DNA from 3 places in the Akkermansia sp. NBRC 115031 genome. Region 3 is predicted to be linked to each of the others. Evidence: riboswitches for the same ligand, from Rfam matches in the RefSeq annotation. Region 3 holds a riboswitch; each other region holds the start of a gene.
What was found. Region 3 has a riboswitch for cobalamin ahead of QSJ36_RS12665 (sirohydrochlorin cobaltochelatase). Riboswitches for the same ligand answer to the same signal wherever they lie in the genome.
Positions count from the first base shown of each region.

Region 1: it holds a riboswitch for cobalamin, as region 3 does, so the genes downstream of both, QSJ36_RS00830 (autotransporter outer membrane beta-barrel domain-containing protein) here and QSJ36_RS12665 (sirohydrochlorin cobaltochelatase) in region 3, are expected to answer to the same signal.
Region 2: it holds a riboswitch for cobalamin, as region 3 does, so the genes downstream of both, QSJ36_RS00870 (TonB-dependent receptor) here and QSJ36_RS12665 (sirohydrochlorin cobaltochelatase) in region 3, are expected to answer to the same signal.

Region 1 is NZ_BSQU01000001.1:215,125-217,385, forward strand. It holds gene QSJ36_RS00830 (autotransporter outer membrane beta-barrel domain-containing protein) at 1-826, opposite strand, end outside; cobalamin riboswitch at 861-999, opposite strand; gene QSJ36_RS00835 (acyltransferase family protein) at 1,154-1,783, shown strand; gene QSJ36_RS00840 (bifunctional adenosylcobinamide kinase/adenosylcobinamide-phosphate guanylyltransferase) at 2,170-2,261, opposite strand, start outside.
Region 2 is NZ_BSQU01000001.1:223,314-225,574, forward strand. It holds gene QSJ36_RS00865 (cobyric acid synthase) at 1-724, opposite strand, end outside; cobalamin riboswitch at 1,061-1,208, shown strand; gene QSJ36_RS00870 (TonB-dependent receptor) at 1,243-2,261, shown strand, end outside.
Region 3 is NZ_BSQU01000012.1:26,973-29,233, reverse strand. It holds gene QSJ36_RS12675 (TlpA disulfide reductase family protein) at 1-254, shown strand, start outside; gene QSJ36_RS12670 (TfoX/Sxy family protein) at 297-656, opposite strand; cobalamin riboswitch at 950-1,155, shown strand; gene QSJ36_RS12665 (sirohydrochlorin cobaltochelatase) at 1,165-2,130, shown strand; gene cobI (precorrin-2 C(20)-methyltransferase) at 2,132-2,261, shown strand, end outside.

The DNA of each region.
Region 1 (2,261 bases), on a different contig from region 3:
CGGTGATTTGACCGTCCAGCCGGGTAATGTTCACCTGCCCGTAGTTGGACTGGATGCCTCTGGCTCCGTAGCCGCCGGCCGTCGCCGCGGAAATGCTGCCGGTGGAGGAAAAGGTGCCGATGTTGACGTCCTTGTAGCGCGGGCCCTGGTAGTCCATGGTATTTCCGTAGGCATACAGTCCCCTCGCATAGTTTCCTGTTCCCAGGTCCACGGAGATTTTGCCGGCCATCGTTCCAATGTCCAGGCGCCCCTGATAGGCGTAAATGCCATTGGAGGAGAAATTGGCCGTGATGGAGATGAGGGCGTCTTCCGTGATCGTTCCGATGGAGAGTATTTTCCCGTAGCTCCGGATGCCGGTGGCATTCGTTCTGGCTGCGGAGATGTTGAATGTTCCTGCCAGGGTGCCGATGTCCACATTGACTCCGGAGGAGGTGTCAATGCCGAAGGCGTTGTTTGCCGTGGAGGAGACGTTGAATACGGCATCCCCGGCAATCGCGCCAATGCTGAGGGTGCCTGATTTTCCCCAGATTCCGCGCACGTTGCTGGAGCCTGTCACGTTGAATGTGGCGGAGACCGTTCCCAGGGCCGCATCTGAGGCGGTTCTGGCTACAGTGGCGTCATAAGCGCCGGCCAGGTCTTCCCTGGCAGTATCCTGGGCATGGACCGTTCCCAGCATGCCGAGGCAGGCCAGGGTCATAGCCACAGCCTGCATCCGGTGCCTGGCGTGGCACGGTGTTTTTTCAGGAGTGTTGAACATTCCGGACTTCAAGGAGGCCGGACCATCATAGTCTGCTCCGTTCAAGCGGAGCGTGTTGGATGAATGCATGTGTATGGTCTGAATGCCGGAATACTCGCCGGCGGTTCATAAAATACTTCGGGGCTGGCGATCTGGCTCATTGCAGGTTTTTAAGCCGTGCAATATACAGTGGCGGTACCGCTCCGGATTCACACCGGATTCCCCATCTATTTCCTGCCCGTACCACGGGCTTCCCGGAAGCGCCTCCGGTTGGTGAGGGAGGCATGGCATGCCTAACATATCCTCCGGACCCTGTCAATTGGAACTTTTTCTTGCGTTTGGCTCCCTGTTTCGTATTGCCATGAAGGACGGCCGTGCTATCATGGCGCCCCGGATGTTCGTTATTGTATTTGGCATATGTATGAAGCGTTAACGAACTCTCCTTCACATGCGCCGGGCATCGTCCGGGGAAGGAAACTGACGGAGAAGTGCCGTGACCCGTGGGTAGATATTATCCGTGTGCTGGCCATGTTGCTTATCATGATCCAGCATACTCCCGCTTCTCATGGCTTCACTGTGTATGCAACACGTGCGGGCGTATTTTTCTTTTTCATGGCGGCGGGTTACTTCCTGGCCCGGAAGTATGGGGGCAGCCCGGCCCCGGTGCCCTGGCTTAACTGGAGAAAAGCGTTTCTGATTCTGTGTGCCTATTTATTTTGGATTTTCGTTTCCATGGCCTTGTTCGGGTTTCCCGCGGACATTGTAAAATGGATGACCGGTCTGGGAATAGGGCGCCCTCCTTTGGGAACTGTTTTATGGTTTTTGCGGGATTTAATGGTGTTTGTGCTGGTTTCAGGAGCGTTATTCCGGATGCCGCGGGCCTGTCTGCTCATTCTGTCCATGGCCTCCCTGGTGCTTTTCAGTACGAGCAATTCCCTTTACTTGTCCTTCGAATACATGGACAAGGTTTTCTGCGTTATCCATCCCAGGGGGGTGGAGCATTTGCCCTTGGCATGTTTTTGTGCCGTTATTCCCTTGAAGAGTTGAAGAATGCAGTCGGTAAAGCGTGGCTGTACGTGCTGATGGTGTTTCCCGTTATTTTTAATGGGAAATGTACAGCACCGTTCAGGAGTCTGCGTTATCCTTGTGCATGGGCGTGCTGTGGCTGACATCCTGCGCCTTCTTGATGATGCGGTATTTTCCGGGAATCTCCTCTTTCTGCGCCCGTTTGGCTCCCTCCGTCTTTTTTGTATATGCCGCGCATGCCCTGGTTTATGAGTGCATGCTCAGGCTCGGTTTTCCAAGGGGAAGCTTCTGGATATGGGGAATGGCCGTACCCCTTGTTTTTCTGGCTCTGAGCGGACTGTACTTTTTACTGGCGCGGATGTGTCCGGCAGTGTTGAAGTATATTGCGCTGAAGAATTGACCGTCTGCTATTTTTTTACGGTTACGGGAAGCCCCGCAACCATGAAGTAAACTTCGTCCGCGCTTTTGGCTAGAAGCTGGTTGGCTATTCCCAGTCCGT
Region 2 (2,261 bases), on a different contig from region 3:
TCCACGCGGGCAGGGACTGCCTCAGCCGTTCCGCCAGCGGAGCGGCGCAGACGGAAAAGCCGCACCGGACACCGGCGATGCCGTAAAATTTGGTCAGGGAACGCAGGACAACCAGGTTGGGCAGAAGGGCCGCGTCACGGAGAAGCGATTCCGTTCCGTCCGCATAGTCAATGAAAGATTCGTCAATAATCCAGATGACTCCGGGGCGGTCCCGCACGGCCTGGCGCAGGGCCGGAACGTCCAGCAGGCCGCCGGACGGATTACAGGGATTCGCCAGGAAAACGGCGCTTCCGCCTGCGGCCTGTTCCGCCGTCAGGAGGGGTGACGGAATAAAGGAATTCCGTTCCTCCGTCCGGATGGAAAGAACGTCTGTGCCATGGCGCAGGCAGGCCAGCCTGTATTCGGAAAAAGCGGGTTCCGGAATAACGGCCTGTTTCAGTTCCAGCGCGCGCGGGAGGGCGTGAATCAGTTCGTTGGCTCCGTTGCCGAAGGTGAAGCAACCGGAAGGCAGCCCGTAATGAACCGCTGCCAGTTCCCGCAGCTCCGCCATGTCCGGGGAGGGGTAGGGAACGGCTGCATCCATGGCCTTCCACAGCGCGGAGGCAATGAACTCCGGCATTCCCTCCGGCCTCAGGTTGACGCTGAAATCCAGAATCTCCCGTTCGGGCCGTCCGGCGTCCGCCGCCAGGGATTTTAAATCTCCTCCGTGTGAAAAACTGTTCATACCGTAGTAGTAGAGACCGGAAGTCCGGACGTCCGCGCGTGCCGGGAAAAGGAAGGAAACGCCTTGAAGAAACGGTTTTTCCGGAAGTTGGGAACTCCTCTGAAAACGGAAATCCTTCCCCGCTGCGGGAAGGAGGGTGAAAGGCGCGTCATGGGCGCATCATGTCCTGTACGCGCCGGGGGTGACAAGACAAAAATGGAGAACTCCGGTTGGAAAAACGGGATGGCGTGCGGCGGCTGAAAAGAGGAAGCGTCCGCAAAGCGGCGGAATGTTCAAAGAAAAATTTTTTTGGCTTGTCATACCGGTCTCTTTGGTATTTCATCCGTCTCATGAACCCTTATGGGAAGGGTTACAGACCTCAGGGACGCCCGTAGCCGGGCAGGAAATAGATTGGGGAATACCGGTGTGAATCCGGAGCGGTACCGCCACTGTAAGCGAGCCTGTCTCGCAAGCCAGAAGACCAGCCTGTGGGGTTGTCCAACTGTTCGGCGAGTTACCGAACGTAAGGCACCACAACCATGCTTTATACGAAGAAAGCCCTTCAGATGGGCGCTATTGCCGTTGGCCTTGCCGCATTCGCAGGCCAGTCCTCTCTTGCCGAGTCCGCTAAAAAAGAAGACTCCAAGCCCTCCGCCAGTTCGGAAACCATGCAGGTCATGCCGGAATTGACCATGGCGTCCCACTTTACGGGCGTGCCGTACAACCGGTCCGGGGTATCCGTTTCCATCATCAATCCGGAAGAATTCCAGAAGGCGGGCATTGAAACCCTGACAGGAGCCCTTTCCCAGACTCCCGGCGTCTTCACGCTGGACGGCGGCGGCACCTGGCAGCGCGGTTCCGTGAGCAACACCGTCATCCGCGGGATGAACAAGGAAACCTACACCCTGACCATGGTTGACGGCATGCGCATCAGTGATGTCAACATGTCCGGCAACAAGCTGCTGGGGATCACCAATCTCTTTACGGTGGGCAATGTGGAAGTGGTGAAGGGCGCCCAGGGCGCCGTCTTCGGTTCCGGCGCCATTGGCGGCGTTGTCGCCATGGACACCCCGGAAGGGGAAGGCGATCCCGTGACCAGGATTTTTGCGGAAGCCGGTTCTTTCCATTCCTTCAACAGCTACGCGACTTCCTCAGGCAAGATCAAGAAGCTTTCCTACTTTGTGGGCGTGGGGTTTGAATCCACGGAAAACGATCCCACCATTTATCCGGCCATTTATGACAACCGGAAAGGCATGAACGACTTCCGCCAGTGGCAGGAAGCCGTGCGCCTGGGCTATGACGTCAATGACAAGGTGAAGGTGGGCTTTACCTACCGCCGCCTGGATTCCTACTTTGAATACCCCACGCCATATGTGGATTACGACCAGTGGCCCGCCGTGACGGACCCCCACCTGTACAACACGGAAGACAAGAACCGCAGCAACCTGGTGACGGGGCGCGTGGATGCGGAAATTACCAAGCTGTGGTCCACCAGCTTCATGATCGGGCATTACAACATGGACTATTCCACGCATACGCCGGGCTTCGATTTCCAGCC
Region 3 (2,261 bases):
AGTTCGACGAACCGCTGGCGACTCTGAAGGCGAACAAGGACCTGCCGAAGCTGGCCGACCTCAACAAGAAGATTTCCGCCCTGGAACAGCGGAAGGCGAAAGGCCGCAAGGTTTCGGAATCCGACCTTAAGTCCCTGGCGCAGGCCGTGGACAAATTCGCGGAGTCCGACAATGAAGCCACGCAGACCGTTGCGGGCAATCTGAAAAAGAGCCTTTCTTCCCTGGCTGTGCCAGAGGCTCCGGAAGATAAATAAGCCTTTCAGCCGAACGGCATTTCATCCGGAACAAACAGGCGTTTACGGACGCCTGTTTCTTTTTTCTCCGGAAGCTTTTTTCTTCTTTCCGGATAAGACATCCGGAGCGGAGAGAACGGAACAGGTTGCCCGGACAAAGGAGGAGAGAGCCCGGTCATCATCCAGTTCCGTCATCAGGAAATGCGGCCTGGCGCCGGGATAGGGACTGCCCTGCTCCTGCTGCGGAAGCAGCTTCAGGCCCGGCTCCGTGATTTTGACAAATAATTGGTTGTCACATACCAGGCCGAAATATTTCCGGTCACAGTACAGGCCGTATTCCCCAAACATTTTTTTGAAGGAAATCTCCCCGGCATGCCGGAGCTGGAAACAGATATATTCTACAACATCCGGGGAAGAAGCCATGCTCCATGCTCTCATACCTGCCCCGCCTTCTGCAAGCAGCAAACTCCGGCCTGCGGCCCACCGGATTGGAAAGCCCCGGCACGGTACGGAATGGGCCGCTTCCTCCCTCTCTTTTCCGCCGGGATTTCTGCACCCCGGAATGCCCCGTCTTCCACCGCTTCCGCATCCGGAACCCTGCATTTTTTCCAAAAGCAGGCGCAGGAACGGCCAAAAGGCGGTTTTTACCCGTCCACGCACATTTTTTCCCAGTCTCCGGAAATTCGGCGGCGTTCTAATAAACATTGACAGTGACGGCTAAAAACGCCATTAAACACGCCGAAGCAACGGGGAATTCCGTGAGAACCGGAAACAGTCGCGCTGCGGTATCGGGTTACAAACCCTCAAGGAACGCTTTTCCGCCAGCGTTCCGGTCAGCCAGTCCTCCCATTCCGGAGGGTGAAGGCGAGGGGGAGGTTGGAGACCCGGAGTCCGAATATCCTTGCTTCGGTTCACCATACCTCATCAACGCATGATTGAAGCATCCTCTTACGTGCCGGGGGCATTCCTGCCCCTTTCCTCCGTTTTTCTTGCAGGACTCACCCTGTTTTCCCTGCCCGTGCTTTCCGCCGCCCCATGCAGGGAGGAAGCGTCCCCCGCCCCGGCGGAACAGGCGGCGCCGTCACGGCAGGAAGGGCTTCTTCTCGTGGCCTTCGGGACCAGCCACCAGGACGCTACCGTCTCCTACAAGGAGCTGGAGAAGGACATGCTGGCCCATTATGCCCCGGACCGCCTGAAGTGGAGCTACACTTCAAGCATTATCCGCAAGAAGCTTGCCGGACGCGGAACCCCCGTTCCCTCCGTGGAGGAAAATCTGGAACAGATGGCCCGCAAAGGCATACGCACATTGCGCGTCCAGTCCCTTCACATCGCCCCCGGCGAGGAGTTTTCCCGGATGGAGAGGCAGATCGTCAGTTTCCTGGCGCGCCATCCGGACAGCTTTGACCACGTGTTCATCGGCCGCCCCCTGCTGGAAAGCGAACGGGACAGGAACGAGGCCATCACGGCCCTTCTGGAGCATTTCCCCGCGGAACGGAAGAAGGATGAAGCCATCCTGCTCATGGGGCACGGCCAGCAGGAAGGACGCTGCGACATGGTGCTTTCCGACTTCGCCCGCGAGCTGAACGACCGAGACAGCCTGGCGTTTTTCGCCACCGTGGAAGGAACGCGGGGGGTGGCCCCCATTCTGGAACAGCTTAAAAAGTCCGGCGCCAAGACCGTCTGGCTGGCCCCCTTCATGCTGGTGGCCGGAGACCACGCCAAGAACGACCTGGGCGGGGATGAGGAGGATTCCTGGGCTTCCATGCTCAGGAAGGAGGGCTTCACCGTCAAGACCCACCTGCGTGGGCTGGGGGAAAACCCGGGCATCCGCGCCGTTTTTTCCCGCCATGCCCGGACCACGGAGGACGACCTCATGACCCCCAAACAAGCGCATTGACATGGCCAGCCCTGGAAAGTTCTACGGGGTGGGCATCGGCCCCGGAAATCCGGAATACCTCACGCTCAAGGCCGTCAACGTCTTCCGCTCCGTGGACGTGGTGTTTACGGTGACCGGACCCAACAGCGATT